One region of the Massilia sp. CFBP9012 genome, then DNA from elsewhere that is predicted to be linked to it. Evidence: predicted binding sites of a transcription regulator. Region 1 holds the regulator's gene; each other region holds the start of a gene.

Region 1 (7,786 bases):
GCCGGAATGCATTGATGCGAAGCTGGGATAAACAGCAAAAGTGTTGATCTTATGGCACTAGCCAGGTGTGGTGCGGCGGTCGCTTGTTATCGTTTGTTACGACTGGCAAGTTTTTTGCTTTCCCAATTCGTTTATACTTCCAAAATGAGTGTAACCGATGAAAAAATAATGCCGAAAAGTTTTGACGAAACCCTGGCCCGGCGCGTCCTGGACCTGGGTCGCGAAACGCTGTCGATCGAAGCGGACGCCATCCGCGCGCTGCAGGCGCGCCTGGGCGACGACGACAGTTTCGTGAACGCCGCGCAGCTGATCATGGCCTGCGACGGCCGCGTGGTCGTGTCCGGGATGGGCAAGTCGGGCCACATCGGCCGCAAGATCGCCGCCACCCTGGCGTCCACCGGCACCCCGGCCTTCTTCATGCACCCGGGCGAAGCCGCGCACGGCGACCTGGGCATGGTCACCAAAAATGATGTCGTGATCGCGATCTCCAATTCGGGCGAATCGTCCGAGATCCTGGACATCCTGCCGGCCGTGAAGCGCCTGGGCGCGCGCGTGATCGCCATGACCGGTAAACCAGCCTCGCGCCTGGCCAAGCTGGCCGACGTGCACCTGGACATCGCGGTGGACAAGGAAGCCTGCCCGCTCAACCTGGCGCCGACCACCAGCACCACCGTGACCCTCGCGATGGGCGATGCGCTGGCCGTGGCGCTGCTCGACGCGCGCGGCTTCCGTGAACAAGACTTCGCGCTGTCGCATCCGGGCGGCGCGCTGGGCCGGCGCCTCCTGACCCATGTGCGCGACGTGATGCGCAGCGGCGACGCGGTGCCGAGCGTGAGCCCCGAAACCTCGCTGGTCGAAGCGCTGCTCGAAGTGACCCGCAAGGGCCTCGGCATGACCGCCATCGTCGACGCCGAAGGCCGTCCGGTCGGCGTGTTCACCGACGGCGACTTGCGTCGCGTGATCGAACGCATGCACGACTTCTCGGACATCCAGATCCGCGACGTGATGCACGCCAACCCGCGCCGCGTGCGCCCCGAGCAGCTGGCGGTCGACGCCGTCGCCGTGATGGAAGAATTCCGCATCAACCAGATGCTGGTGGTCGATGACGACGACCGCCTGGTCGGCGCGCTGCACATCCACGACCTGACCCGCGCAAAGGTGATCTGATGAGCGACACGTTTATCCCAGCCATTACGCCGTTGGCCCATATGGAACGCGCGGCCCGCATCAAGGTCATGATCTTCGACGTCGACGGCGTGCTGACCGACGGCAGCCTGACCTACGGCCCGGAAGGCGAAGTCACCAAGACCTTCAACGTGCTCGACGGCCTGGGCATCCAGCTGTTGAACAAGACCGGTGTCCAGACCGCGATCATCAGCGCGCGCCTGTCGCCGATCGTCGTCAAGCGCGCGGCCGATCTGGGCATCTCGCACGTCCACCAGGGCATCCACGACAAGCGCATCGGCTTCGCCAAGCTGTTGGAAAGCACCGGCTTTACGGCCGAGCAGTGCGGCTACATCGGCGACGACGTGATCGACCTGCCGCTGTTCGCGCGCGTCGGCTTCGCCGTCGCGGTGCCGTCCGGCCACCCCGAGGTGCAGCACCGCGCGCACTACGTCACCAAGAATGGCGGGGGCCGCGGCGCGGTGCGCGAGGTGTGCGACCTCGTGATGCGCGCCCAGGGCACCTACGACCAGGCGCTCGCGCCGTACTTCGCCTAAAGGCCACGCACCATGGCCACCATCGTCCAAAACAAGCGTACCGCGCATCGCTGGAATCTCCTGGCGATGATCGTGATCGGCACCTTCTTCGCCTTCGGCAGCTTCTGGCTGCTGCAACTGATGCAGGCGTCCGACATCGACGCCCAGCTGGGCGGGCCGCCGGACGAACCGGACTACATCGTCGAGAATTTCTCGTTCGTGCGCATGACCGAGAATGGCCAGCCGAGCTATGTATTGTCGGGCAAGCACCTGGCCCACATCCCGCTCGGCGACGTCTCGCACGTCGACCAGCCGCTGCTGCGCGGCGTCGAGCCGGGCCGCCCGCCGATGACGGTGGTCGCCAAGAAAGCCCAGGTGTTCCACGAAGAGCACCGGGTCGAACTGATGGGCGACGTCGACCTGCAGCGCCCGAAGACGGCGCAGAGCGAGTCCTTGCACTTGCGTAGCCAGGCGCTGACCGTGCTCCCCGACGAAGAAATCGTCAAGACCGACCTCCCGGTTGACCTGCAGCTTGGGGCATCGAGCGTGAAAGGCACCGGCATGGTCGCCAACAACGCCACCCAGCAAGTGCACATGTCCAGCCGCGGCCAGATCGTCTATCCGCCACGACCGCGCCAGTAAGCCTGCGCCGCGCGATAACCCAGGACCAGCATTCCTTATCATGAAAAATATATTTGCCGCCGTACTCCTTTCCCTGCTGTCGCTGACGGCAGCCGCCGAACGTGCCGACTCGCTCAAACCCGCGCAGGTCGAATACGATTCCGCCGATCTCGACGGGGTCAACGGTGTGCGCACCCTGACCGGTAACGTGATCCTCACCCGCGGTACGCTGTTGCTCAAGGCCGACCGCGCCGTGGTCAGGGAAACGCCCGAAGGCTATATGACGGTGACACTCACCGCCAACAACGGCAAGCTCACCACGTTCCGCCAGAAGCGCGACGGCGGCCCCAACCTGTGGGTCGAGGGCCAGGCCGAGCGCATCGAGTACGACGAGCGCGCCGAGCTGGTGCGCCTGTACTCGAATGCCCTCATCAAGGAACTGGAAAACGATCAACTGAGCAACCAGGTCACCGGCCCTTTCATCTCGTATGACAGCCGCAAGGAAGTGGCCACCGTGCGCAACGACGTCAGCGGCCAGAGCAAGGTTGGCGGCGGCCGCGGCACCCTGATCCTCTCGCCCAAGCGCACCCCCGCCGGAGGAGCGCAATGACGGCAATCCCGATGGATCTGGGCGATTGCAGCACCCTGGTCGTCAAGGGCCTGCAGAAGAGCTATGGCAAGCGCCTGGTGGTGCGCGACGTGTCGCTGCAGGTCGAGTGCGGTGAAGTGGTCGGCTTGCTGGGCCCGAACGGCGCCGGCAAGACCACGTCGTTCTACATGATCGTCGGCCTGGTGCCGTCGGACGCCGGCTCGATCGACATCAACGGCACCGACATCACCAGCCTGCCGATCCACCGCCGCGCCGTATTGGGCCTGTCCTACCTGCCGCAAGAGGCCTCGGTATTCCGCAAGCTGACGGTGGAAGATAACATCCGCGCCGTGCTCGAGCTGCAGAAGGACAACGGCAAGCCGCTGTCGAAAGACCAGATCAACGAGCGCCTCGACACCTTGCTGGCCGACCTGCAGATCGAGAAGCTGCGCGAGAACCCGGCGCTGTCGCTGTCGGGCGGCGAGCGCCGCCGCGTGGAGATCGCGCGCGCGCTGGCGACCAATCCGCGCTTCGTGCTGCTCGACGAACCGTTCGCCGGCGTCGACCCGATCGCCGTGATCGAGATCCAGCGCATCGTGCGCTTCCTGAAGGAGCGCCGGATCGGTGTCCTGATCACCGACCACAACGTGCGCGAGACGCTCGGCATCTGCGACCGCGCCTACATCATCAACCAGGGCGCGGTGCTTGCCTCCGGCCGCCCTGACGACATCATCGCGGACGAGTCGGTGCGCCGCGTGTACCTGGGTGAACACTTCCGCATGTGAGCGACGCCTAGATGAAACAGTCCCTGCAACTTCGCACTTCGCAGCACCTCGCGCTTACGCCGCAACTGCAGCAGTCGATCCGGTTGCTGCAACTGTCGACGCTCGAACTGCACCAGGAGATCGAGCAGATACTGGGCGATAACCCCTTGCTCGAGCGGCTCGACGACCCGCTCGACCATTCGGTGCGTTTGCTGGCCGACGGCGCCATCAACAATGCGCCCGCCAGTGGCGAAGCGCCGCCGGCGCCCGGCCAGCAGGCCGAGGGCCAGGATGCGCCGGCGCAGGAGGGCGAGGGTTTCGAGGGCGGCGCCGACAACGAGCGCAGCGACGCCGACTGGAGCGAAGGTGGCGCGCCATCTTCAGGCGGCGGTGGCGAGGACGAGGACGGCCGCCCGCAGCTGGAAGCCTGCGCCATCACCCTGCGCGAACACCTGATGGAGCAGGTGCGCGAAGCCACCCTGTCGGCGCGCGACCGCGCGCTGGCCGAGCTGGTGATCGATGCGCTGGACGACAACGGCTACCTCGAAGAACCGCTCGACGAGATCCATGCAAGGCTGCCCGAAGAACTCGACATCGAGATCGAAGAGCTGCGTTGCGCGCTGGCGCTGGTGCAGAGCATGGACCCGGTGGGCGTCGGCGCGCGCAGCGCGGCCGAGTGCCTGGCGCTGCAGATCCGGCGCATGCCGGGCGTGCCGATGGTGACGCGGCGCATGGCCCTGACCATCGTCGAGGGTTACCTGAGCTGGTTCGCCCAGCGCGAATACAGCAAGCTGAAAAAAGCGCTCGACTGCGACGACGAAGACTTGCGCGAGGTGCAGGCCGTGGTGCGCCAATGCAATCCGCATCCGGGCGCGGCGTTCGCTTCGAACGTGTCGGACTATGTGGTGCCGGACGTGATCGTGCGCCGTTCCAAGAGCGGCTGGGCGGTCACCCTGAACCCGGACGTGATGCCGCGCCTGCGCGTCAACAGCCTGTACGCCAGCATGCTCAAGCAGGGCAAGAGCGAGGCGCAGATGGGCGCGCAGATGCAGGAAGCGAAGTGGCTCATCAAGAATATGCGCCAGCGTTTCGACACCATCCTGCGTGTGGCGGAGGCGATCGTCGAGCGCCAGCGCAATTTTTTCTCCCATGGCGCGGTTGCCATGCGGCCCCTTGTTTTACGTGAGATAGCTGATACACTAGGCCTACACGAGAGCACAATTTCTCGTGTCACAACGCAGAAATACATGCTGACCCCGCACGGCATGTTTGAGTTGAAGTATTTCTTCGGCAGCCACGTTGCCACCGAGGCGGGAGGCGAAGCATCCTCGACGGCAATCCGTGCGCTCATTGCACAATTGACAGGAGCAGAAGACCCTAGGAACCCTTTATCCGACAGCAAGATCGCGGAGATGCTCGGGGAACAAGGCATGGTCATCGCGCGCCGCACGGTTGCAAAATACCGTGAAGCCCTCAAGATACCCCCTGTAAGCCTCCGCAAGTCCTTGTAACTGCGCCGTCCACAGACATCGTGCCTTGTCGCGTTCCTGTGGTCCACACGGTGCAACATTTTCAAAGGAGTGTGTATGAACCTCACAATCAGTGGCCATCATCTCGAAGTAACCCCCGCCATCCGTGAATACGTTCAGAATAAGCTCGAGCGCATCATTCGCCATTTCGACCAGGTGATCGACACCCACGTCTTCCTGGCCGTCGACAACCTCACTGAAAAAGAAAAAAGGCAAAAAGCAGAGATCAACGTCCAGGTGTCGGGAAAGACCCTGCACGTGGCCAGCGTCGCACAAGACCTGTACGCCGCGATCGATACGCTGATGGATAAGCTGGACCGACAGATCCTCAAACACAAGCAGCAACTGAAAGACCATAGCCGTACTTCGATCAAACGCATGCCGGAAATCGACGGCGAAGACGCTGCTGTCGCCTGATCAGGCGCAGGGCTCACACTAGCTAAGGGCGTCTGAGGGGACGCCCTTTTTGCATCTGTGGCACATCCAATCCGGCGGGGTAAGATACGGTTTTACCGACCACTGATCACCCCATGACCGACCACGTCCTGACCCGCATCGCCAACCGCACCGGCATCATCACCCTGGACCGCCCGAAGGCGCTCAATTCGCTGTCGCTCGAGATGGTGCGCGCGCTGACCGCGGTGCTGCGCGCCTGGCAGCATGACGGGCAGGTCGAGGCGGTCGTACTGACCAGCAGCAGCGAGAAGGCCTTGTGCGCGGGCGGCGACATCCGTTTCTTCCATGAGGTCGGCCATGCGACGCCGATGGGCGGCAGCGCGCTGCTCGAGGATTTCTTCACCGAAGAATACGCGCTGAATCACCTGATCCATTTCTATCCAAAGCCTTACATCGCCATCATGGATGGCGTCGTGATGGGCGGCGGCATGGGCATCGCCCAGGGCGGCCCGGACTGCGGCCTGCGCATCGTGACCGAGCGCACGAAAATGGCCATGCCCGAGGTGAACATCGGCCTGTTCCCGGACGTCGGCGGCAGCCACTTTCTGTCGCATGCGCCGGGGCAGCTCGGCAACTACCTGGGCCTGACCGGGCTGACGATCGGCGCCGCCGACGCGCTGTATATCGGCCTGGCCGACGTGTTCGTGCCAGGCGCCGAGCTGCCGGACCTGCAGGCATTGATCGCGTCCACGCAAGGCGCCGGCCTGCCGGCGGCGATCCGCGCCTTCGCGGCGCCGTTTGCTGCAATGGCGGGGGCAAGCGAATTGCAGGTCCGGCGCAGGAGCATCGATGCGCATTTCGGCGCGGCGTCGGTCGCCGCGATCATGGGATCGCTCGAAGGCGACGCAACACCGTTCGCACACAAGGCGCTGGCCGCCATGCGCCAGCGTTCGCCCCTGTTGATGTGCGTGACCCACGAGCTGCTGGCGCGTGGCGCCGCGCTCGACGTGGCCGACTGCCTGCGCATGGAACGCTCGCTGGTGCGCCACAATTTCGAGCATGGCGAAGTGCTGGAAGGCATACGCGCACTGGTGATCGACAAGGACAATGCGCCGCAATGGAATCCACCGTCGCTTGCCGAGGTCACCCCAGAGATGGTGGCGCGCTTCTTCGCGCCGGTGTGGCCGGAGCACGCGCATCCGCTCAGGCATCTTGCATAATCCGCTGCGTGCATATCCATTTTTGCGTGACAGCGTAGCGACGGGGTGTGAACATCGGGTCTTCATGATTTGAAAGGAAGAGCGATGCGCCTGGGTGCCCTGCTGATCTCGATGACTGTATGCGGCAGCGCCGCCGCGCAGGACTACCAGCCGGCCTTCGATCCGAGCCGGCTCAAGGGTCCCACGACAGGACCGGTCAACCAGATCATGGTGCTCGGCTCGCCCCACCTGGCGCATTTGCCCAAGACCTTCCAGGCGTCGAGCCTGGCCCCGCTGAACGAACGGCTCGCGGCCTGGAAGCCGCAGGCGATCGCGGTCGAGGACCGCTCGGGACCGCAGTGCGATTTCATGCGCCACCACCCGGCGCGGTATGCGGAGACGGTCAAGACCTATTGCCGGGATACCGCGGCGGCAAAGGCCGCGACCGGGCTCGATGTCCCGCAAGCGACGGCAGAATTGGAAAAGCTGCTGGGTGAATGGCCGGCGGCGCCGTCGCCAGCCCAACGGCGCCGCCTGGCGGCCGTGTTCCTGGCCGGCGGGGAGCCTGCATCCGCGGTGGTCCAGTGGTTCCGCTTGCCGGCCGGGGAGCGCCGCGCCGGCGACGGCCTGGACGCCGCCCTGGTCGCGCAGCTACAGGAGCTCGAGGCCAGTCCCAACGAAAGCGTGATGATCGCGGCGCGGCTGGCGGCCCGGCTGGGGCATGAGCGCGTGTACGCCATGGACGACCAGACGGCATCCCGTCCTTACGCCGACCGCAAGGCGGCTGGCGAGGCGATCATGAAGGCCTGGGACAATCCGGCCAATGCGAAGCGCAAGAAGGACGACGAGATCCTCGACGCGGGCGTGGGCAGTGCGGAAGGCCTGCTGGCGATGTACCGCGCCTATAACTCGCCCGCCCATGTCGCCGCGACCTTCGAGATCGACTTCGGCGCGGCGCTGAACGAACCGTCACCCCAGCGCTTCGGCC
Region 2 (7,786 bases), 330 kb from region 1:
AAGGGTGCGCAGCACCGATGGGCGCGCCACGTCGGCATCGACCAGCAGCACGGTATGGTCGAGCTCCATGGCGATGCTCATCGCCAGGTTGATCGCGCAGTAGGTCTTGCCTTCGCCGGGCAGCGAGCTGGTGATCATGATCAGGTTGGCCGGGTTGTCCTTCGGACCGCGCTCGGCGAAGGCGCGCTTGAGCAGCGGACGCTTGATGATGCGGAATTCTTCCAGCAGGTTGGTGCGGCCGCCAGCGGCGGTGACCATGCCCAGTTCGCGCATCCGGTTCAGGTCGAGTTCGACGCGCCGCGTGCGGGCAGGCGCTGCGCCAGGGGCGGCGCCCGGCAGCGCTTGCGCGGCTTCCGTCGCAGGCACTTCCACCAGGACGGCGGCGGGCGCGGCATCCGCGCCGGCCTCGGCCGGCAAATGGTTGACGGCGGGGGCGGCGTTCTGGCGCTGCTTGTCGATGCGGCTGGCCGCTTTTTCGATAATACTCACATTCACTCCTTGTAGGCCAGCCGGCCTTACATCGTAGGGCGGATCAGGATGGCGGCGATGCCGGCGGCATAGGCGCAGAACAGCACGAGCACCGAGGCGGCAAGCATGATCAGGCGGCGCTTGCGCAGCACGGTCTGTTCGGACGTCCAGTTCATGCTTACCGAACCAAGGATCGGCAGGCCGGTGGTCTCGCGCAGCGCGGCCGGGCTCAGGAAGGTCGGCCGCAGCTGGCTCAGCAGCAGGGCGCTGGCCAGGCCGGCGCCAAGGGCGCCGAGGAAGACCAAGGTGAACAGCTGGAGGCGGTTGGGACCGGCAGGGATGGCGGGGGCGGTCGGCGGATCGATCACGCGGAACGTCAGCATATCGGTCACCGACGACACTTCGCCCGACAGCTTGGCCGACTCGCGCCGCTCGACCAGGCGCTGGTAGTTGGCGCGGTTGACTTCATAGTCGCGGTTGAGCTGGGCCAGCTGGGCTTCGACTTCCGGCACCTGCTCGCTCTGGCCGCGCAGGCGGGTCACGCGGGCGCTGAATTCGGCCACGCGCGCCTGCAGCGAGGCCACGCGCGCCTCGGCTTCGGACAGCTGCACGTTCAGCTGCTGCAGCATCGGACTGTAGTTGGCGCCCGGATCGCTGCTCGGCGCCGGGTTCTTGGCCAGCTCGGCGCGGCGCTCCATCAACTGCTCGAGCAGGCGGCGGTTGGCGACGATGTCGGGATGCTGTTCGGTGTACTGCGTGCGCAATCCGTCCAGGTTCTTGTTCACGCTGGCGATGCGCTCATCCAGCGCCGGGTCTTGCACGACCGGGACGCTGCGGCTGCCGCCACCGCTGTTGTCGCCCGAAATCTTGCGGCGGATCGCGTTGCGTGCCTGCTCGGCCTCGGCCAGGTCGAGCTGCGCCTGGTTCAGGGCTTCGCTGGACGACATCATGCGCGCGCCGTAGTCGGCGCCTTCGCGCGGCAGCATGCCGATGTTCTTGATCTTGAATTCCTTGAGCGAATTCTCGGCCGCGGCCAGGCGCTCTTCGTAGCTGCGGATCTGCTCGTCGATGAACTGGACAGCCTTCTCGGAATCCTGCCTCTTGCCGGCGAAGCTGCCTTCGACAAAGATGGTCAGGAAGGCCTGCACCACGTCCTTCGCCTGCTGCGCGCTGGTGCCGGTATAGCTGATCGTGTAGATGTCGTCACGACCGGTGCCGACCATCTTGATCTTGGAGATCAGGTCGTCGACCACCTTGTCGAACTCCTTGCCGCTGCTGGAATTGACATCGAGGTCGAGGTCGCGCACCACCCGTTCCACGTTGGGGCGGCTGAGCAGCGTGCGACGCATGAACTGGACTTGCTGGTTCAGGTTCGGCAGTGTGGTCATGCCCGACATCAGCGGCTTGAGAATGGTCTGGGTGTCGACATAGACGCGCGCCTTTGCCTCGTACTGGTTGGGTAGCTGGTAGACCATCCCCCAGCCAACCAGTGCGACGACCCATGTGATCGCGACTGCGTGCCAGCGGTACTTGCCGATGGCTTTTAATAAGTGAAGAATCTGGGATGTAATTTCAGCCATCGTGTCGATCTCGTTGGTCAGGGCCTGGCGTGCAGGGGCAACAAAAAACAATAAGCATGATCGCTTGTACCCTAAGCAATTGCAATTGAGGGTAGGGGAATCTAGCGATTCTCGGTCACCGATGCCATCGGTTTGCAACACTACTTCATTCGGACAGAACGATGCGGAATGGTGCATCGCAACGTCATTGTTGCATTATCGCAAACATTTAAGGAATGCGCTTGTGGTATTTCACGTAACGATCTGAGGATTCGGGATGTACCGCCCAGTCCAGGCCGCGCGCCGCGTGATCTCAAATAGTTGCTGAAATTCAAAGAAGCTTATTGTAATGTTTAAAAAAGGAAAGGGGCCGTACGATTGCCTCACGCCTGTTACAACTACCTGAAGATTGTGATGTTTTGATGACGCGACGTTTGTTTGGAAGATACGTGGTGGCCGCTGCGCTGCTGTGCCTGGCGGGGGGATTGACGCGGGCGGCGACCCTGCCGCAGACGGTAGCGGCGGTGAAGCCGTCGATCGTGGGCGTCGGCACCCAGCTGCAAACGCGCAGCCCGGCGATCGTGTTCAGCGGTACGGGCTTCGTGGTCGGCGACGGCCTGAGCGTGATTACCAATGCCCACGTCGTGCCCGACAAGCTCGATGCCGCTCGCATGGAGCAGCTTGGCGTGGTCTTGCCGGATGGCGCCGGCGTGCGTTTCCGTCCGGCGCAGCTGGTCGCCCTGGACCGGGAGCACGACCTGGCGCACCTGCGCCTGGAAGGCGCGCCGCTCCCGGCCCTGCGCCTGGGGAATGCGGCCGGGGCGGCAGAGGGCCAGGCACTGGCCTTCACCGGCTTCCCGCTCGGGATGGTGCTGGGCCTGCACCCGGCTACCCATCGCGCGCTGCTGGCAGCGGTCACCCCGGTGATGCAGCCTTCGCTCAACGCGCGCCGGCTCGACGCGCGCGCGGCGGCCCGGCTGCAGCGCAGCCCGTTCAGTATCTACCAGCTCGACGGTACAGCCTATCCCGGCAACAGCGGCTCGCCACTGTACGATCCGGAGACCGGCATGGTGCTGGGCGTGATCAATATGGTATTCGTGAAAGGCTTGAAGGAGTCCGCGATCTCGGCCCCAAGCGGGATCACGTATGCCATCCCGGTGCGGCACGTGCAGGAACTGCTGGATCGCTAGCGCCATCCGATGGCGATGTAACTACTTGCGGCAAGATAAAAGATTTCAATTGTGCACGGCTTGCCGACGCGGCCGTCTGCGCTACAATAGCGCGGGCCATGATGGCGAAATAACAATTTTTGATTCACGCCAAACACTAGTCCATGGGACAGGTAAGGCGCGAGGGGATGAACGCGATGATGACGAAAACCATGAAGAATCTGTTGGCAGCCGGCGCCGCCGCTTGCATGCTCCTGCTGGGCGGCTGTTCCACCCCGGTGCCACCCAGCACCGCCGCGCTGGCGCCGGTCAACCCGGACTACCTGATCGGGCCTGGCGATGCCGTCAACATCATTGTCTGGCGTAATCCGGAAGTGTCGATGTCGGTGCCGGTCCGTCCTGACGGCAAGATCACGACCCCGCTGGTTGAAGACCTCCCTGCCGCCGGCAAGACCTCGACCCAGCTGGCGCGCGACATCGAACAGGCCCTCGCCCAGTTCATCCAGCAGCCGGTGGTCACCGTGGTCGTGACCAATTTTGTCGGCAACTTCAACGAGCAGATCCGCGTGATCGGCCAGGCCGCCCGTCCGCAGGCATTGCCATATCGCCGCGAAATGTCGCTGATGGATGTGTTGATCGCGGTCGGCGGCGTGACTGAATTCGCCTCGGGCAACAAGGCCAGCATCGTGCGCACCGTCGAAGGCAAGCAGGAAAAAATCAATGTCCGCCTTGACGACCTGATCAATGACGGCGATATCTCGGCGAACATCATGATGCGTCCTGGCGATATCCTGGTGATCCCGGAAAGCTTCTTCTAAGCCCTTCCCCTGCAAGACCGGCTTTGCAGCCGGTCTCTTGCGCCGGCAATCTTGCCGACGCGGCTAGTCGCCGCTCCCTTCCTGTTTTCCAGTATTCCGGCTGCCATGCGGCCGTGATCTACGCATCTTCTTGTCCGTGCGCGCCGCAGAGCCTGCGTAAACTGCTATCGTCGCGGTATTGGGTCTGCGTTATAAATGTCAAAACGGCAAATACTTTTTGTTAATACAATTGATAAATTGTAATTTCCGATGCTATGATGATCAGGATTGCTACGGGCGCAAGAGGCGCCGGTCCTGCCTGGAGAAAGACCATGATCGAGACAATAGCGCCGGCCTTCTGCGCCGGTCCGGGCGGCGACGATGCGGCTGCTTCCAGCATGCCCAGCATTATCGACGTCGCCATCAATGAGCGCGTGTTCGGCATTCGCGCAGCCGACATCGATTCCCAGCGTAATTCCGCGAGCATGCTCATCAGTAAGATGTATTCCTGGCGCGGCTATAGCGGCAACCACCAGGTGCATAGCGATCCCAACCGGATCACGCTGACGGCATCCGACCACGGCCAGGTGTTCGGCACGCTGAGCCTGGGCCTGGATTCCGACATTGGCCTGCTGGCCGACCAGGTGTTCAAGGATTGCATCGACGTGCGCCGCGGCAACGGCCGGGTGTGCGAGATCACCAAGCTCGCGGTCGACCCGGCGGTCAAGTCCAAGGCGGTGCTGGCCTCGCTATTCCACGTGGCCCTGATCTATGCGCGCGACCTGAACGGCTGCCGCGACATCTTCATCGAAGTCAATCCGCGCCATCGCCGTTTCTACGAAGCCATGCTCGGCTTCCAGACCGTGTGCGAGTCGCGCCCCAATCCGCGGGTGCAGGCGCCGGCGGTCCTGCTGCGCGTCGACACCGCCTTCGGCACCGAGCAAGTGGAGAAATGGGGCGGCATGCAGGACAAGGCGGTGGGCGAGCGCTCGCTGTTCCCGTGGTTCTTTTCGCCGCGCGAAGAGGCGGGCATCGTCAACCGCCTGCGCCAGCTGGGCTGAGCCGCATCGATCCGCGCTTGCCCGCAGGTCATTAACGCCCTATATTTCTCGCTTCACTTCAATCCAATGAGGACGCTCCATGACGACCGGTAAGACCAGGGATGAAATCGCCGAAGCCTATTCATCCGAACCGTGGTGGTACGACCTGCGCGGCTTTTTCATTCTCACCTTCGCCTACAACAGCACGATCGGCACCCAGATGCGCTTCTTCGGGCCCAATTTCGGACCGGATCACCTGGAAGTGGCATGCGGCACCGGCACCCTGCTCGAGATGGTCCTGAACTGGCGCCGCCGCCGCAAGCTCGCGCCGGTCAAGGTAACCGGGATCGACTATGCGCCCTCGATGCTGGCCGGCGCCAGGCGCCGCTTCGCCGGCAATCCACTGGTCGAGGTGCAGCATGCCGACGCGGCCCAGCTGCCGTTCGCCGACAACCGCTTCGACACCGCCAATATCGCCAACTCGATCCACTGCTTTCCGACCGTCGATGGCGCCCTGCGCGACATCCTGCGCGTGCTCAAGCCGGGCGGGACCCTGGCCGCCAACGTGCTGCTGTATCCGTCAGGCTTCGCCCCGCTGCGCTGGGCGGCGCAGAAGATCAATGACTGGGGCATCCGCAAGGGCATCCTGTACAGCCCCTTCCACGTGGAAGAGCTGCGCGCCAAGGTGCTGGCGGCGGGCTACGAGATCGCCAGCGAATTCACCTCCGGAAACACCTGGAATGTGGTGCTCCGGAAACCCCTGTAGGACGAGACCCACAGCTGCGCGAGAAATTCTTAAATGTGGGTGTCGGGATCTTTTACAGTGTTATAATTTCTATTACGAAACAACCATCTAAGTGTTTGATTTAAAAGGAAACTGATTAGCTGGCACGATGGTTGCTAGATAGAGGTTGTTAGTACGAACCCTACAACCAGGAGATCCAAGATGAAAGCAGTTTCGAAGACCATTATCGCTTGCGCAATCGCTGCTACCTCGATGTTCGGCGCCGCCGCCCACGCTGATAACTTCAACCCGTTCACCGTAGAATACGACGGCCGCTCGTTCACCGCCGACAAGATCACCGGTAACTACAACGAGATCGCCACCTTCAACACCGACGGCACCTTCAACGTGTCGCTGGTGTGGAACGCCGGCCAATTCGTCACCAACGGCGGCACCACCCCGGTCAACCGCACCGGCCTGAACAACGACTATGGTCTGTATGCCCTGTACACCGCGTCGGGCACCTTCGCCTTCGAAGGCGGCAAGAACGTGTTCCGCTTCGACGAAGGCAGCGGCCGCCTGGGAATGTACCTGGACGCCAACCTGGACTCGACCTTCACCATGCCAGGCAGCGGCGCCACGCCGGTCTCCGTTGGCAACAGCGACGACGACCTGCTGCTGGCCGAAGGCGATCCACTGTCGGGCTTCGGCGTGCTCGACCCAACCCTGCCGACCTGCGGTCCTAGCGGCATCAACTGCGGCAGCTTCGGCGCCAGCTCGAGCTTCGCCCTGGCCGGTTTCGGTACCCAGTTCTTCACCTCGCCAAACCCGTTCTACGACCTGTCGTTCCAGTCGGGCCAGCTGAACAACTTCGACCCGGTCGGCACCCAGGAAATCAACGGTTCGCTGGACGTGGTCTTCAGCAACGTGGCCGAAGTGCCTGAGCCTGCATCGGTCGGCCTGCTGGGCCTGGGCATGCTGGGCCTGTACGCCGCCCGTCGCCGCAACAAGAAAGCCGCCTAAGTACGCACGGGCCTGCGTCGCAGGCCCAGCGCTGCAAGGTAAAAAGCCACTGCCGGAGCGATCCGGCAGTGGCTTTTTGACGTCGGGCGTTCACGAGGCCGGCGCGGCGCCGGCGTGCTTCAGCGTCCGGCCGCCGCCATGCGCGCGAACTGGCGCCGTCCGATCGCCAGCATCAGCTGCTGGATCGGATGGCGGTTGCCGCCCGGGCGCCAGGTGCGCTTGAGCTTGTTGCGGTAGGCGTCGAACTGCATGCCCCAGGGCGCGGCCAGCACGTCGCCGCGTTGCAACAGGATCTTGAGCGCCTCGGTGGCGCAGATGCCGGCGCACAGCTGGCAAGCCATGAAGGTCGATGGGCCGCGCTGCTCGGCCAGGTTGACCGATTCCGGCACCACCAGGTAGGGCCGGTGCAGGCCGGCGGGCGCCAGGCCGACCACGAAGCGGATCGCCTTCTCTTGCTCCGGCAGGTCGCCCCAGCCGAAATACTCTTCGAAGGTCATCTTGCCCGGCATGAAGTTGAGCAGGGCCGCGCCCATCCCCAGCGGCGCCCCGGTGGTGGCCGGGATGCCGCGCCGGGCGCAGGCGGCGAAGGTCTGCTGGCGCGCATCGAAGGCGAAGAAATCGAGCGCGTCGACGTACAGGTCGACGCCGTCCAGGAAGGCGTCCAGGTTGTCCTTGTGGACGCCGTCGGGGAAGATGGCGATCTCGATCTCGGGGTTGATGTCGCGCGCCATGCGCGCCAGCACCTCGGCCTTGGGCTGGCCGACAGTCGACATCATGGCGCCGACTTGCCGGTTGAAGTTGGCGATGTCGAAGCTGTCGAAATCGGCGATGTGGAAGCGCGTGATGCCCAGGCGCGCCAGGGTCAGCAGGTGGACGCCGCCGACGCCGCCGCCGCCCGCAATGGCGACGCGCTTGCCGCGCAGCTGTTGTTGTTCGGCCGGCGTGACCCAGCCGATATTGCGCGAGAACGCCTGTTCGTAGTTGAACGGTTTATTCATTGACGGTT
Region 3 (7,786 bases), on a different contig from region 1:
CTCCAAGCGCGCCGGCTCCTACGTCACCGTGCGCGACCTGATCGAATGGTCGGGCAATGGCGACGTCACGCGCGGCCGCGACGCGGTGCGTTTCTTCCTGATTTCGCGCAAGGCCGACACCGAGTTCGTGTTCGACGTCGACGTCGCCCTCGCGACCAATGACGAAAATCCCGTCTACTACGTGCAGTATGCCCACGCGCGCATCTGCTCGGCGCTGGCCAACTGGGGCGGCGACGTCGCCAGCCTGGCCAAGGTCGATCTGTCGCCGCTGACCGAATCGCACGAGTCGCAATTACTGGCCAAGCTGGCCGCCTACCCCGAGATGCTGCAGCGCGCGCAGGCCGAACTCGGCCCGCACCAGGTCGCGTTCTACCTGCGCGACCTGGCCGGCGAACTTCACAGCTACTACTTCGCGCACAAGTGGCTGCTGGACGACGACGAGTCGCTCAAGCTGGCCCGCCTGGCGCTGGCCGCAGCCACCCGCCAGGTGCTGCGCAACGGCCTGGCCCTGATCGGCGTCTCGGCGCCGGACAAGATGTAAAGCGCAGGTAGCACCAAGCCCAACGTCTCATCACCAGAAAGCGTCATGACCGTCATCCGTACCGTATCGAAGCTTAGCCAACGCTACCAGCGCGGCAGCACCCTGACCGGCATCATCATCGGCCTGATCATCGGGCTGGGTATCGCGGTGGCGGTCGCACTCGTGATCACCAAGGGCGCCTCGCCGTTCACCGACCGCTCCAACAAGATGGGCCGCCCGGCCGACCTCGAGCCGAGCCAGGCGTCCGATCCCAACAAGCCGATGTACGGCAACCGGGCGCCGGTGCCGGTGCCACAGGCGCCGGCCCAGCCGAGCGCACCGGCGACCGTGCCGAAGGCGCCGCAGCAGCAGCCCGATTCCGACCCGCTGGGCGCCGCCATCGCCGGCATGCAGGAGCCGCGTCCGAGCGCGCCGCCACCGCCGCCGGCCCCGGTCAACACCGCCGCTCCCGCCCCCGGCGCCGCGGCCGTGACCGACGGCTATATCTATTACCTGCAGGCCGGCGCTTTCCGTGAAATGTCGGATGCCGAGAACACCCGCGCCAAGCTGGCCCTGCTCGGCTTCGAGGCCGCCATCAGCGACCGCACGACCGACAGCGGCGTGCTGCACCGGGTGCGGGTGGGCCCTTACACGCAAGTCGAAGCCGTCAACAAGGCGCGCGCCAAGCTGCTCGACAGCGGCATCGACGTCGCCATCGTGCGCAACCAGCGCTGATCCCACGATGACGCGGACGGAGCGCGTCTTCATCACCGGCGCCTCGAGCGGCATCGGGGCCGCCCTGGCGCGCGAATACGCCGCGCGCGGCGCCACGCTCGGCCTGCTGGCGCGGCGCCGCGACCACCTGCTTGCGCTGGCCGCCTCGCTGCCCTACCCCGAACGGCATCACATCTATGCGGTCGACGTGCTCGACCGCGATGGCCTGGCCGCCGCCGCGCATGACTTCATCGCCGCCAACGGCGGCGCCGACGTCGTCATCGCCAGCGCCGGCATCTCGCACGGCACCCTCACCGACCGCGCGGCCGACCTGGCCGTGTTCGACGCGGTGTTCGCCACCAATATGAATGCCACTGTCGCCACCTTCGCCCCGTTCATTCCCGCCATGCGGCAGCAGGCGACGCCGTGCCGCCTGGTGGGCATCGGCAGCGTGGCGGGCGTACGCGGCATGCGCGGCGCCGGCGCCTACTGCGCCAGCAAGGCCGCGGTGCACAGCTACTGCGAAGCGCTGCGGCTCGAGCTGCGCGCCACCAACATCCGGGTGGTGACGATCGCTCCCGGTTATATCGACACCCCCATGACCAGCAAGAACCGTTTTCCCATGCCCTTCCTGATGCCCGCCGACCGCTTCGCGGCGCAAGCCGCCGCCGTGATCGCGCGCGGCGACAGCTACCGTGTATTGCCCTGGCAGATGGGCGCGGTCGCCAAGCTGCTGCGCCTGCTGCCCAACTTCGTGTTCGACCGCCTGTTCGCGCGCGCGCCGACCAAACAACCCCAGGGGGAAGCATGAACGCCGACGGCATCCGCGCGCTGTCGAAGGCCGGCGTGGCGGTCGAAGTCGTGGCGCAGACCGGCTCCACCAATGCCGACCTGCTGGCGCGCGCCGCCCTGCTGCCTGCACCATTGCTGCTGGTGGCCGAACATCAGAGCGCCGGCCGTGGCCGCGCCGGCCGCAGCTGGCTGTCTTCGCCCGAAGGTTCGCTGACCTTTTCGCTGGCATGGAAATTCGACGGCGGCCCGCAGCTTCTTACCGGCCTGCCGCTGGCGATCGGCGTGGCGCTGGCCGAGACCCTCGCTGGCCTGGGCCAGCAGGTCCAGCTGAAATGGCCGAACGACCTGCTCAAGGATGGCGACAAGCTGGCCGGCATCCTGGTCGAGACCCAGTCCGCGCCGGGCGGCGGCACCTGGACCGTGATCGGCATCGGCCTGAATCTCCTGATGCCGGACGAGATGGAAGCGCAGCTGGGCCGCAGCGCCGCCGGTGTGCCCTGGCTGGCGCGCATGGAGCGCGATGTCCTGATGGCGACCCTGCTCGACGGCCTGGCCGCGGCGCTGACGGAATTTTCCACACGCGGCTTCGCGGCCTTCGCCGCGCGCTGGAACCTGCGCCACGCATGGCAGGGAGAAACCGTGGTCTTGCTCGACCAGGGCACGGTGCGGCACGAGGGCCGCGCCGCCGGCGTCGACGACAGCGGCCGCCTGCTGCTCGACACGGCCGAGGGCCGGATCACCGTGATGGCCGGCGACGTGTCGCTGCGGGTGAAGACATGATGCTGCTGGTCGATGCGGGTAATACCCGCGTCAAGTGGGCGCTGGCCGACGATGCGAGCGCCCTCGGCATGTGGCGCTTTCACGGCGCCGTGCTGCACGCCGGGCTCGATGAAGCGGCAGCCGAGTGGGCGCTGGCCGGCGTGACTCGCGCGCTGGTGTCGAACGTGGCCGGTCCGCAGCTGGCCACGCGCATCGCGGCCCTGCTGCCGGAGGGGATCGAGGTCGAATGGTTCGCCTCCACTTTTGAGCGCGCCGGCCTGCGCAACGGCTACCGCGAGCCGGGCCGGCTGGGCTGCGACCGCTTCGCCGCCGCCATCGGCGCACGCGCACTGGCGCCCGGCCAGGACCTGATCGTCGCCACCTGCGGCACCGCGACCACGATCGACGCGGTCAGCGCCGATGGCTTGTTCCTGGGCGGCATGATTCTTCCCGGCCTGGCCCTGATGGCGTCCAGCCTGGCCAGCAATACGGCACAGCTGCCGCAGGTGGCGCCGGGCGCCCTGCCCGCCCTGTTTGGCGACAATACCAACGACGCGATTCTCTCTGGCGTGCTGTCGGCCCAGGCCGGCGCGATCGAACGTGCGGTGGCCGGCCACCGGGCCACTGCCTGCATCGTCTCGGGCGGCGCGGCGCCGCATATCGCGCCGGCGCTCAAGATCGCGCACCTTCTGGTCGATAATATCGTGCTGGTCGGCCTGCAGGCGGCGGCCGCATCGACGAAAGGGGGAACGCCTTGCTGAAATTCGTATTCTGGGCGCTGCTGGCCGCGAACGCGGCGCTACTGGCCTATGGCCAGGGTGTGCTCGGCCAGCCCGGGGCCGGCGAGCGCGAGCCGGCGCGGCTGAAGAACCAGCTGGCGCCCGAACGCATCACGCAGCTGACGGCGGTCGAGGCCAAGCGTGCGCTGGACCAGGCCGAGCAGGAAGAAGCCGAAGAGGCCACGCAGGAGGCTGCCCCGACGCCGCCAACGCCGACGCCGGCGGCGCCGGTTGCCGTCGCGGCCAACCTGGTTGCCTGCGTCCAGACCGGACCTTTCAGCGCGGCCGACGCCCGCCGTTTCGAAGCGCGGGTCGCGAGCCTGGACATCGCGGCGCGCCAGTCACGGGTCGAGATCCCCTTCCAGGAAGTGACCAGCCGCCTGGTCTACCTGCCGCCGAACGGCGGCCGTGAAGGCGCGCAGCGCCGCGCGGCCGAGCTCAAGGAAAGTGGTGTCGAGAATTTTTACATCATGCAGGGCGACTCGCCGCTGCGCTGGGCGATTTCGCTGGGCGTGTTCAAGACCGACAGCGCGGCCCAGAAGCTGGTGGCACAGCTGCAGCGCCAGGGCGTGCGCGGCGTGCAGATCTTGCCGCGCGGGCCGCAGGTCATGCGCGCGGGCTACCAGTACCGGGCGATCGAACCGCCGCTGCGCGCCAGGCTGGCCGGCATCGCCGACGACTATCCGAATGCGGGGCTGCGAGACTGCGACTGACGGCGTCGTCATCCGCTCGCCTGGAAGCGCACCTGTGGTGCGTTTTTTTTTCGGCAACTCGCCATCCGGCCACTCCCGCATAGATGTCGAATTTCTTTACATAAAAATTTCCCATAGAAAATAACTGTAATTAAAACAGACACTTATGTTTCTGGCACGCAATTTGCTCTAAGTCAAAGTGTGTTGTTAAAATTTAATTCCAAGGGGATCTCCATGAAACAGACCATCATCGCCGCACTGCTCGCCGTCACCTGCGCATTCTCGACCTCGGCCTCGGCCGAAACCATCAACCTGGACGGCTCGTTCGGCACCAACCTGTCGGGCAAGACCTACGATACCGTCTTCAAATCGAACCTCGAAGGCAAGTATGAATTGAACAGCCTGACGTTCTCGTTCGCCTTCCTCGACAACGGCGGCACCTTCAAGACGAGCGACCCGAAGCAGACCAGCTATCACGCTGGCAACTATAAGTGGTCGAACTCCCTCGGTGCCTACCTGCGCACGGTCGATGTCGGCCATACGATCACCAAGACCAGCAAACAAGAAACCGCACAACTGTCGTTCGGCGACCTGGTGCTCGGCAGCGGCGCGACCGAATACAACGAGAAGAGCGAAAACGGCGGTACGAAATCCCAGCGCGTCGTCGACGGCAAGGACTGCTTCCTGTTCTGGTGCGATTATTACAAGTCGGACGTGAAGACCAAAACCACCATCGTGACCCAGGATTACACGGGCGGCTTCTCGATCACCGGCACCATCAATGACCGGGACCTGATCAACCAGCTGTTCAACAACGGTGACCTGAGCCTGAGCCTGAAAGTCGTCGGCGACCTGCTGCTGACCGGCAGCAGCCTCGTGCTGGACTACACCAAGGTCGAAGATCCAGTCGAAGAGCCGGGCGAAGTGCCTGAGCCATCGAGCGTCCTGCTGGCAGGCGCCGGCCTGGCCGCGATCGGCTTCCTGCGCCGTCGCCGCAACGCCGCCCAGGCATAAGCGGTTCTTTTCCGCTTCAGGAAATGGCCGGTTCGCCGGCCATTTTCAATGGTGCTTGGATTTTCTGGATGGCAAAGCCGGCCGGATCAGCGCTGGACCACGATCGGCTTGAAGCCGAGGCTGGCCGGCAGCGCGCGCATGGCTTCCAGCGCTTCGGCGCGGCTGGCATAGGGGCCGCCATACAGGCGGTTCAGGGAACCCACCTTCACCACCTCCAGCTTGCCCAGCTCGACGCCGGCATTGGTGATCTTTTCGCCCATCGCCTCGGCGGTGCCGGCCCGGCCATAGGCGCCGAACTGGATGAAATAGCGGCCGGCGCCCGCAGGGACAGAAGCTGATGCCGGCTCGGAAGCAGCCGGCTCGGCCTGCCTCACCAGCGCCGCGCTGTCGGAATGGATACGATCTTCGAGCATCAGCGCCTCGATCTCGGGCGGCGCCGACTGCGCGATCGATGCGACTTCGCGGCGCACCGCCGCGATCTGCGCCGGCGGGACGATCGGATCGCCCGGGAACAGGCGCTCGATCTCGACTTCGTGACTACCCTTGCCCAGCAGGCCGAGCTTGAGCGCCGCCGTATACGAGACGTCGATGATGCGGCTGGCGTGGAAGGGACCGCGGTCGTTGATGCGCACCACCACCGAATTACCGGTATCGAGGCTGGTCACGCGCACATAGGACGGAATTGGCAGGGTCGGATGCGCGGCCGTCATCTTGTACATATCGTACAGTTCGCCGGACGCCGTGCGCTGGCCGTGGAACTTGACGCCATACCAGGTGCTGACGCCACGTGCGCTATACGGCACGTCATTTCCCAGCGGCGTATAGGTCCTGCCCAGCACCGTGTAGGGACGGCTGGTCCACTTGTTGAACGGCTCGGCCTTGACCACGGCGTCCGGCACGTCGAGCAGGCCGTCGGGGATGTTGTCGCCCGGGCCGTCGTCCTTGTAATAGCCGCCGCGGCCCGACCTGGCGGCCGGCAGCTGCGGCGCCTTGCCATGCTTGGCGCTTGGTTTATGTGGCCAGGGGAAAGGATTGAGCTTTTTGTGCTCTCCCGTGCTGCTGCACGCCGATACTAAAATGGCAACCGGTATGACCGCCAGGAAGCTTGTACGAACGCCCATTGGCTGTCCTTTATCAGAGTCTAAGTCTGTACCAGTTTACGATGTCTTTGAATACTCATCAATATGCCGGCGCCAAGGCCGAGCGTGATAAAGGCCGTACCGCCATAACTCATGAAGGGTAGCGGCACCCCCACGACAGGCAATATCCCTGAGACCATGCCCATATTGACGAAGGCATAAGTAAAGAAAATCATCGCAATCGAGCCGGCCAGCAGGCGGCCGAAGGTGTTCGGCGCATTGGCCGCGATCATCAGGCCGCGTCCGATCAGGAGCAGGTAAACGAACAGCAGGAACAGGTTGCCGATCAGGCCGAATTCCTCGGAATACACCGAGAACACGAAGTCGGTGGTGCGTTCCGGCACGAATTCCAGATAGCCCTGGGTTCCCTGCATATAGCCCTTGCCGGCCATGCCGCCGGAGCCGATCGCAATGATCGACTGGATGATGTGGAAGCCCTTGCCCAGCGGGTCGGAGGTCGGATCGATCAGGGTCATCACCCGCTGGCGCTGGTAGTCGTGCATCATCGACCAGCCGATCGGCAGGAAGGCCAGGACGCTCACCGTCACCGCGGCGATCGCCTTCCACGACAGGCCGGCCAGGAAGATCACGTACAGGCCCGACGATGCGACCAGCAGCGAGGTGCCGAGGTCGGGCTGCTCCATGATGAGGGCGACCGGGATCATCAGGATCACGGCGGCCACGATGTAGTGCCGCCAGCCGGCGACCTGGGCCCGGGTCTGGAAGTACCAGGCCAGCATCAGCGGCACGCCGATCTTCATGATCTCGGACGGCTGGATGTCGATGACGCCGATGTGCAGCCAGCGCTGCGCGCCCTTCTTGATCAGGCCGAACATCGCGACCGCGACCAGCAGGGCCACGCCGATCGCGTAAACCGGCACCGCCAGCCGCATCAGGTTTTGCGGCGCGATGTTCGCGGCCACCCACATCACCGCGAACGACAGCAGGAAGTTGCGGATCTGGTGCTCGACCCGGTCAGGGAAATCGGCGCCGGCCGACATCATGGTGACCATGCTGATCGTCACCAGCATCGCCAGGATCAGGGTCAGCGGCAGGTCGAACACCATGAAGTACGGGCGCAGGCGGCGGCGCAGCGAGCGCCGTTCTGGAATATGGGCCATGGCTTATTCGGTTCGGGTGGTGGCGGTGGGGGCCGCGGCGGCGACAATCGGGGCCGGGGCCGGGGCTGGCGCGGCGGCCGGCGCAGCCTTCTTGACGGTGACGGGACGAGCGCCTTCCTTCGGTTCCGGCGGTGGCGCCGGACGCTTGCCGAGAAGCGCGTAATCGAGCACCTTGCGTGCGATCGGCGCTGCCACGACACCGCCGAAGCCGGCATTCTCGACCACCATCGCCAGCGCGATGCGCGGCTGCTCGACC
Region 4 (7,786 bases), on a different contig from region 1:
CGACGCGGCGCCCGTTGGCCGAGCGCACCAGCGGCTCGACCACCAGCATATTGCCGTCAGGCAGGGCCAGCGGGGTCGGTTCGGTGACGTCCGGCGAGAACGACCCCAGGCGCACGTGCAGGCCGGTCTGGCGGAAGATCTGCATCAGGCGCGCCACGTTCTGCAGGTACATCGGGTTGCGCGTATGCGTCTCGGGCACCAGGATCAGGTTGCGCGCATCCGGGCAATACTTGTCGATCGCAGCCATGGCGGCCTGCACCGTCAGCGGCAGCATCTCGGTCGGCAGGTTGTTGAAGCCACCCGGGAACAGGTTGGTGTCGACCGGCGCCAGCTTGTAACCGGCATTGCGAAGGTCGACCGAGCAATAGAACGGCGGCGTGTGCTCCTGCCACTCGAGCCGGAACCAGCGCTCGATGGCGGGGGTGGCTTCGAGGATTTTCTTTTCCAGGTCGAGCAAAGGACCGGTCTGGGCGGTGGCGAGGTGCGGAACCATGTATGTGGCTTTCCCTGTTATGCGCGACTTCTTGCGCCGTTTGTTATTTGTTAAGTTGGATCTGTCATATGGGGTGCACCTGCCCTTTTTAAAGAGGTGTTGCCAAAGAAGCAAAAACGTCTTTTTTGCCACTGCCAAAAAAGACTCCCCGCGAAGGCGGGGACCCAAGGTTATTTGCACTGGCACTACGTTATAACGTAGCCGCCATGCTGGCAACTTGGGTCCCCGCCTGCGCGGGGACGACGTGCTTGCTGCTAACGTGCTAGTGCTGCTGGGCTATATCAGTAACGGTACGCCGATTCGCCGTGGCTGGTGATGTCCAGGCCTTCTCGCTCTTCGTCTTCAGGTACGCGCAGGCCGATCACGATGTCCACCAGCTTGAAGGCGATGAAGGCGACGATGCCCGACCAGGCGATGGTCACGACCACGCCGTGCGCCTGCACCAGCACCTGGCTGCCGATCGAGTAGCCGGTGGCCATGGCATTGGTGGTGTAGTCCCACACCCCCTGGCCACCCAGCGACGGCGCCGCGAACACGCCGGTCAGCAGCGCACCCAGGATGCCGCCCACGCCGTGCACGCCGAACACGTCGAGCGAGTCGTCGGCGCGCAGCATGCGTTTCAGGCCGGTCACGCCCCACAGGCAGATGATACCAGCCAGCAGGCCCATGACCAAGGCGCCCATCGGACCGACGAAACCGGCGCCCGGGGTGATCGCCACCAGGCCCGAGATGGCACCCGAAGCGGCGCCCAGCATCGACGGCTTGCGCTTGAAGATCCATTCGCCGGCCGCCCACGCCACGGTGGCGGCGGCGGTTGCCAGCAGGGTGTTGATGAAGGCCAGCGCCGCGACGTCGCCCGCTTCGAGCGCCGAACCGGCGTTGAAGCCGAACCAGCCGACCCACAGCAGCGAGGCGCCGACCATGGTCATCGGCAGCGAGTGCGGGGCCATCGATTCCTTGCCGTAGCCGACACGCTTGCCGATCACGTAGGCGCCGACCAGGCCGGCAACCGCGGAATTGATGTGCACCACGGTGCCGCCAGCGAAGTCGAGCGCGCCCTGCTGCCACAGGTAGCCGGCGCCGGCGCTGACGGTGGCCAGCGAAGCGGCGTCGGTGATCGCATCAGGACCGGCCCAGAACCAGACCATGTGCGCCATCGGCAGGTAGGCGAAGGTGAACCAGATCACCACGAAGGCCAGCACCGCCGCGAAGCGTGCGCGCTCGGCGAACGAGCCGACGATCAGCGCGCAGGTGATGGCGGCGAAGGTGCCCTGGAAGGCGACGAAGATGAACTCGGGGATCATCACCTCTTTGGTAAAGGTCGCGCCCATCGAGAAGGTGCCGGCAACCGGGTCCCAGATGCCCTGCAGGAAGGCGCGGTCGAAGCCGCCGATGAAGGCGTTACCCGAGGTAAAAGCAAGCGAGTAGCCGTACAGGCACCACAGCACGATGATCAGGGAGAACACCATCATGACCTGCATCAGCACCGACAGCATGTTCTTGGCGCGCACCATGCCGCCGTAGAACAGCGCCAGGCCCGGGATCACCATCATGATGACCAGCAGGGTGGCAACGAACATCCAGGCGGTATCCCCTTTGTTGATGGACGGCGCCGCCATGGCCGGGAGGGCCAGGCCCAGGCCCAGCATGGCGGTCAGGATTTTTGTCGTTATATGCTTCATGAACACTTTCCTTCTTACAGTGCGTCGTTGCCGGTCTCGCCGGTACGGATACGGATGACCTGGGTCAGGTCGGCCACGAAGATCTTGCCGTCACCGATCTTGCCGGTGCGGGCGGCGCCCTGGATCGCATCGATCACCTGGTCGACGATGGCATCGTCGACGGCGGCTTCGATCTTGATCTTGGGCAGGAAATCGACAACGTACTCGGCGCCACGGTACAGCTCGGTGTGACCCTTCTGGCGACCGAAACCCTTCACTTCGGTCACCGTCATGCCTTGCACGTTGATTTCCGACAGCGCTTCACGCACTTCGTCGAGCTTGAAGGGCTTGATGATGGCGGTAATCATTTTCATGGTATTGCCTCTTTTGCTATCAAAAAGTTTTTGACACGGACAGCACAGCGGCTGACTTGCCCAGGTTCTTGCCTTCCGGACTCAGGTAGGCGTCGGTATTCGCCTTATGCCAGGCCAGGGCCACGGTGGCGACCCCAAAGTCCTTCGTCACGCCGATCTTGTAGTGCGTGTAGGACGCCGGGCTGTTGTTCTTGACGCGCTGGCGGCCGACTTGCAGGTTCAGCAGGAAGCCGTTGCTGACGTCGATATCGGCGCCCAGGTCCAGGTAACCGCTGCGCTTGCTGTCGGTGGTGCCGAACAGATTGGTCGTCGAGTGCGAATACTTGATATACGCAGGACCGAAGCCGAGCTTGCCGTAAATTTCAAAAGTATTTGCGTTCGGATCCAGGCTGTTGTCCGGATACCAGTAATACAGGCCGCCGACGTCGTAGCTGACCTCGTCGGTCAACTGGCCACGCTTGCCGGCATACACATCCCATTCAAGATTGCCGTCGCCACCCAGGTCCTTCGTCCACTTGATGGTGGAGAGCCAGGTGCCTACGTAAAAGCCGGTTGGGCTGTGTACGTAGTCGACGCCGCCGGACAGGGCGGGGTCGGAATCGGTTTGCGACAGGCCGCGGTAACGGTAGTCGCTGGTGAGTGCTACGTTGTAACTCACCTGGTGTTCGGCGGGTTGTTCCTGTGCGATGGCCGGGATGCTGGTGAAAGCCAGAATCGCGAGGCTGATTGCGTTGATTTTTGCATTGCACTTCATGACAAACCCCCTTGGACAGTTACTGCGTTTGGAATCCTTTTTTCGTGCGTTATCTCCCCCTTCATTTAGCAGGATGTGTGCCAGCTCATAAAAGCGATGAAAATGGCCTTGTTTTTTTGGTAAACGTGCCCCAGATACGACTTGCTTCAATACAATCGACCGCGAACGGCGTCCGCCGTGTAGCGCGACGCACCAAATCAGGCTGTATTGCACCGCCTTGGTGCATACAACCCCGGCAGAAAGGGATAGGGACCATGAACAACAGCAACTTCTTCAGCGATTTGCAAGGCAAGATCAATCAGGCACTCGAAAGTGGCCCGGCCAAAGACATCGAGCGCAACGTCAAGGCGGCGATGACTTCGGGCTTCGCCAAGCTCGACCTGGTCACGCGCGAGGAATTCGACATCCAGGCCCAGGTGCTGGCCAAGACCCGCGCCAAGCTGGAAGCGCTCGAGCTGCGCGTGATCGAACTCGAGGCCCGCCTGGGATCCGGCGCATCGTCCGCCTCGTCGGCATCGGCCACCCCGCCAGCGGGCGCGGCGCCGTCGGCCACGGCCCCGTTCCCGGCCCAGCCCGAAGATCCGACCATCGTGCTGCCGCCGAACCTGGACAAATCGGGCGATACGCCGATCAACAAACCCTGATGACGGGTGCATTCATGGATAGGGCAACCGGCATGAATGCACCAGAATCACCGCTCGGCACCCTGCCCGCGCAGGAAGTGTCGGTGGACGTGCTGCGCGAAAAATACGCGCGCGGCGACGAGCGCACGATCGAGGACGTACAGCGGCGCATCGCACGCGCCCTGGCCGCCCTCGAGCCGCTACCGCAGCGCGCCGAGTGGGAGCGCCGCTTTCTGTGGGCCCAGCAACAGGGCTTCGTTCCCGCCGGCCGGATTGCATCCGCCGCCGGCCTTGGCCTTTCGGCCACCCTCATCAACTGTTTCGTCCAGCCGGTCGGCGATTCGATCTCCGGCACCAGCGACGGCCTGCCCGGCATCTATACCGCGCTCAGCGAAGCCGCCGAGACCATGCGCCGCGGCGGCGGGGTCGGCTACGATTTTTCGGCGATCCGCCCGCTGGGCAGCAAGGTCGCCGGCACCGCCTCGCGCGCTTCCGGTCCGGTGTCGTATATGGAAGTGTTCGACGCCTCCTGCCGCACGGTGGAGTCAAGCGGCGCCCGGCGCGGCGCCCAGATGGGCGTGCTGCGCATCGACCATCCCGACATCGAACGCTTCATCGCGGCCAAGGACACGGGCCGCCTCACCAATTTCAATATCTCGGTTGGCGTGACCGATGCCTTCATGCGCGCCGTCGAGGCGGATGAGGCATGCGCGCTGGTGCACGCGGCCGAGCCGGGCGACGAGGACCAGGCCGCCGGCGGCCACCGCCGGGACGACGGCCTGTGGGTCTACCGCAGCCTGCGCGCGCGCGACCTGTGGGAACGCATCATGGTCTCGACCTACGACCACGCCGAGCCGGGCGTGCTGTTCATCGACCGCATGAATGCCGAGAACAATCTCTGGTACGCCGAAGAGCTGCGTGCCACCAATCCCTGTGGCGAGCAACCGCTGCCGCCATATGGCTGCTGCGATCTCGGCTCGCTCAACCTCACCGCCTTCGTCGACGTGCCATTCACCCCGGAGGCGCGGCTGGACCTCGAGCGCCTGCGCGCGGTGGCCAGCGTCGCGGTGCGCATGCTCGACCTGGTGCTGGACGCCACCCAATGGCCGCTGCCGCAGCAGGCCGCAGAGGCGCGCGCCAAGCGCCGCATCGGGCTGGGCTTCCTGGGCCTGGGCAGCGCACTGGCGATGCTGGGGCTGCGCTACGACACCGACGAAGGCCGGACCATGGCGGCGCGCATCGCGGCCGAGCTGCGCGAAGCGGCCTACGCCGCCTCGATCGAACTGGCGCGCGACAAAGGCGCGTTCCCGCTGTTCGACGCCGACAAATACCTGCGCGGGCAGTTCGTCGAACGCCTGCCGCAGGAACTGCGCGACGGTATCCGCACCCACGGCATCCGCAACTCGCACCTGCTGTCGATCGCGCCGACCGGCACCATCTCGCTGGCCTTCGCCGACAATGCCTCGAACGGCATCGAGCCGCCCTATTCCTGGACCTACCAGCGCAGGAAACGCACGGCTGACGGCGGCACGCGCAGCTACGAGGTGTGCGACCACGCCTGGCGCCGGTACCGCCAGCTGCATGGCGATGCCCCCTTGCCCTCAAGCTTCGTCACCGCGCTCGAGATGCGCGCGCTGGACCACCTGCGCATGGTGGAGGCGGTCCAGCCCTTCATCGACACCGCGATCTCGAAAACCGTCAACGTGCCCGAGGATTATCCCTACGACGATTTCCACGACCTGTACCTGGAAGCCTGGCGCGCCGGCCTGAAGGGACTGGCGACCTATCGGCCGAACGCGGTGCTGGGGAGTGTGTTGTCAGCTGCGCCAGTGGCAGACTCCGCGCCGGCTGCAACGCAGCCCCCATCGGAAGACGACCCGCTGCGCAAGCGCTTCGAGCACCGTCCGCTGGGCGAGCTGGAATCGGTGACCTCGAAGGTCGAGTACTCGACCCACGAAGGCCGCAAGACCGTCTACCTGACGGTGAGCTTCCTGCGCGCCGAGGGCATGTGGGATGGCCGCCGGGTCACGATCGAGCGCCCCTTCGAGTTCTTCATGCCGGCCAACCAGCGCACCGGCGGCCACCAGTGGATCACGGCCTCGATGCGGCTGCTGTCGATGGTGGCGCGGGCCGGCGGCCCGATCGCGCGGGCACTGGCCGACATGCGCGAAGTGGTGTGGGAAAAAGGCCCGGTGCGCTGCGGCCACATCGTGCGCGACGATGGCGTGCAGGTGCCGGTGTACCACGACTCGGAAGTGGCGGCGATCGCCTTCATGCTGCAGCGGATCCTGACCCGGCGCGGCTTCCTCGACGAGCAGGGCAACCAGGTGCCGGTGGACGCGCTCGCGCGCGGCTTCGAACGGCGCATGCACGACGCCGCGCCAGGGCCGCAATTGCAGGCCGAGACGCCGGCCGAGCCGCTGCCCGTCCTGAACGGCGCCAAATGCCCGGAATGCGGCGCGCTGGCGCTGCGCAAGGTCGATGGCTGTTCGCGCTGCGAGTCGTGCCACTACGTCGGCGAGTGCGGCTGACCGGTCCTTTGAAAAGAAGCGTTCGCGGGGCCGGCTCAGGCATACTGCCGGGGTCGCAACCACCCCCGGCTCAACGATGAGTTACTACGCCCTCAAGCACATCCACATGACCTTTGCCGTGTTGAGCGGCGCCCTGTTCCTCGTCCGCGGCCTGTGGATGCTTGCCGAATCGAAGCGCCTGGAGCAGCGCTGGGTCAGGATCGCGCCGCACGTGATCGACACGCTGCTGCTGGGCAGCGCCATCGGGCTTGCCGTGTGGAGCAGCCAGTACCCGGGCCAGGCGCCGTGGCTGACGGCCAAGCTGGTAGCCCTGGTCGCCTACATCGGCCTGGGCACGGTGGCGCTCAAGCGCGGCCGCACGCGCCAGGTGCGCGCGCTGGCCTTCGTCGGCGCACTGGCCTGCTTCGCCTACATCCTGGCGGTGGCGGTCACCAAGAATCCGCTGATCGCGGCCTGACACGCCGCCCCCGGCCCGGCATCAGCGGCGCTTCAACTGCGACAGGTGCGCCGTCACCTGCTTGCGCTCACGCCCCGCGAGCGGTGGGACGCCCGCCAGCGCCGCCTGGTAGGCCGCGATCGCACGCGGCCGGTCGTGGCGCGCTTCATGGACTTCGCCCAGCGTCTTGTAGACATAGGGCCTGGGGGCGATCGCCGCCGCCCTCTCCAGCTGCAGCGCGGCTTCGGCCAGGCGTCCCTGGGCGCGCGCCACCTGCGCCAGTCCATAGGGTCCATGCTCGCTGGACGGCAGCCGGCGGCTCAGTTCCTCGAACAGCCGGCCGCTCTGAGCATAGCGGCCGGCGTCGAGGTGGGCGCTGGCCAGGGTCAGCAGCAACTCGCGCTGGCTGCCCTGCACCAGTTCATACTGCGTCAGGTCGGCCGCCAGGATGTTCTGCTCGGCCTCGTCGAGTTTTCCCTCGGCGAAAGCACACAGGGCGCGCATCAGGCGGGTCAGGTCGGGGTCGAGGCGCCGCGCTTCGGTCGCCAGTTCGCGCGCGCGCACCTCGCTGCCGCCCAGGAAGAACGGCGCGTCCAGATAAAAGCCCATCAGCGTCACGCGGGCGCGGTAATTCATCGGATCGAAGCGGATCGCGCGCTCCAGGGTGTCGCGCGTGGCATGCGCATTGCGCACGAACGCGAACAGGCCGCCGGCGCGCGACTGCGCCAGCATGACGTTCCCCAGCGCCTCGGCGCAGACACTGCTGTCCGGATTGGCCTGGACGCAGCGTTCGGCCGTGGCGCGCGCCTGCGGCAGGTCGTCCGGTTCGTCCCGGGCGATGCGCACGTCGACCGACGCGGCCAGTGCCGTCGGGTCGGTGGCATTGCGCGCAAGCCTGGCCTCGATCGCACTGC

Evidence for each region. Region 1 encodes sigma-54, which starts transcription at its own class of promoters, with help from an activator protein. Its sites were predicted from a motif close to TGGCANGNAANCTGCTTT; they were not measured.
Region 2: pepA (flocculation-associated PEP-CTERM protein PepA) is a predicted target of sigma-54. The motif match lies at 5,920-5,937, and genes of this name have one in related genera.
Region 3: SOM61_RS23100 (PEP-CTERM sorting domain-containing protein) is a predicted target of sigma-54. The motif match lies at 4,430-4,447, and genes of this name have one in related genera.
Region 4: SOM61_RS23225 (TorF family putative porin) is a predicted target of sigma-54. The motif match lies at 3,348-3,365, and genes of this name have one in related genera.

Annotation. Positions count from the first base shown of each region.
Region 1 covers NZ_JAXCWM010000003.1:464,905-472,690, forward strand. Annotated here, with positions in the region: gene SOM61_RS06980 (monovalent cation:proton antiporter family protein) at 1-12, opposite strand, end outside; gene SOM61_RS06985 (KpsF/GutQ family sugar-phosphate isomerase) at 169-1,167, shown strand; gene SOM61_RS06990 (KdsC family phosphatase) at 1,167-1,721, shown strand; gene lptC (LPS export ABC transporter periplasmic protein LptC) at 1,734-2,342, shown strand; gene lptA (lipopolysaccharide transport periplasmic protein LptA) at 2,383-2,931, shown strand; gene lptB (LPS export ABC transporter ATP-binding protein) at 2,928-3,695, shown strand; gene SOM61_RS07010 (RNA polymerase factor sigma-54) at 3,707-5,185, shown strand; gene hpf (ribosome hibernation-promoting factor, HPF/YfiA family) at 5,261-5,620, shown strand; gene SOM61_RS07020 (enoyl-CoA hydratase/isomerase family protein) at 5,734-6,819, shown strand; gene SOM61_RS07025 (DUF5694 domain-containing protein) at 6,904-7,786, shown strand, end outside.
Region 2 covers NZ_JAXCWM010000003.1:135,463-143,248, forward strand. Annotated here, with positions in the region: gene SOM61_RS05515 (XrtA-associated tyrosine autokinase) at 1-489, opposite strand, end outside; gene SOM61_RS05520 (XrtA system polysaccharide chain length determinant) at 516-2,048, opposite strand; gene SOM61_RS05525 (S1 family peptidase) at 2,450-3,217, shown strand; gene SOM61_RS05530 (XrtA/PEP-CTERM system exopolysaccharide export protein) at 3,409-4,014, shown strand; gene SOM61_RS05535 (GNAT family N-acetyltransferase) at 4,326-5,054, shown strand; gene SOM61_RS05540 (class I SAM-dependent methyltransferase) at 5,134-5,799, shown strand; gene pepA (flocculation-associated PEP-CTERM protein PepA) at 5,980-6,780, shown strand; gene SOM61_RS05550 (ThiF family adenylyltransferase) at 6,900-7,778, opposite strand.
Region 3 covers NZ_JAXCWM010000016.1:82,509-90,294, forward strand. Annotated here, with positions in the region: gene argS (arginine--tRNA ligase) at 1-541, shown strand, start outside; gene SOM61_RS23075 (SPOR domain-containing protein) at 587-1,255, shown strand; gene SOM61_RS23080 (SDR family oxidoreductase) at 1,263-2,045, shown strand; gene SOM61_RS23085 (biotin--[acetyl-CoA-carboxylase] ligase) at 2,042-2,806, shown strand; gene SOM61_RS23090 (type III pantothenate kinase) at 2,803-3,546, shown strand; gene SOM61_RS23095 (SPOR domain-containing protein) at 3,540-4,277, shown strand; gene SOM61_RS23100 (PEP-CTERM sorting domain-containing protein) at 4,491-5,270, shown strand; gene SOM61_RS23105 (septal ring lytic transglycosylase RlpA family protein) at 5,357-6,391, opposite strand; gene rodA (rod shape-determining protein RodA) at 6,412-7,530, opposite strand; gene mrdA (penicillin-binding protein 2) at 7,534-7,786, opposite strand, start outside.
Region 4 covers NZ_JAXCWM010000016.1:111,678-119,463, forward strand. Annotated here, with positions in the region: gene gshA (glutamate--cysteine ligase) at 1-493, opposite strand, end outside; gene amt (ammonium transporter) at 775-2,175, opposite strand; gene glnK (P-II family nitrogen regulator) at 2,190-2,528, opposite strand; gene SOM61_RS23225 (TorF family putative porin) at 2,548-3,282, opposite strand; partial or broken gene SOM61_RS23230 (accessory factor UbiK family protein) at 3,537-3,767, shown strand; gene SOM61_RS23235 (adenosylcobalamin-dependent ribonucleoside-diphosphate reductase) at 3,959-6,436, shown strand; gene SOM61_RS23240 (SirB2 family protein) at 6,513-6,893, shown strand; gene SOM61_RS23245 (tetratricopeptide repeat protein) at 6,915-7,786, opposite strand, start outside.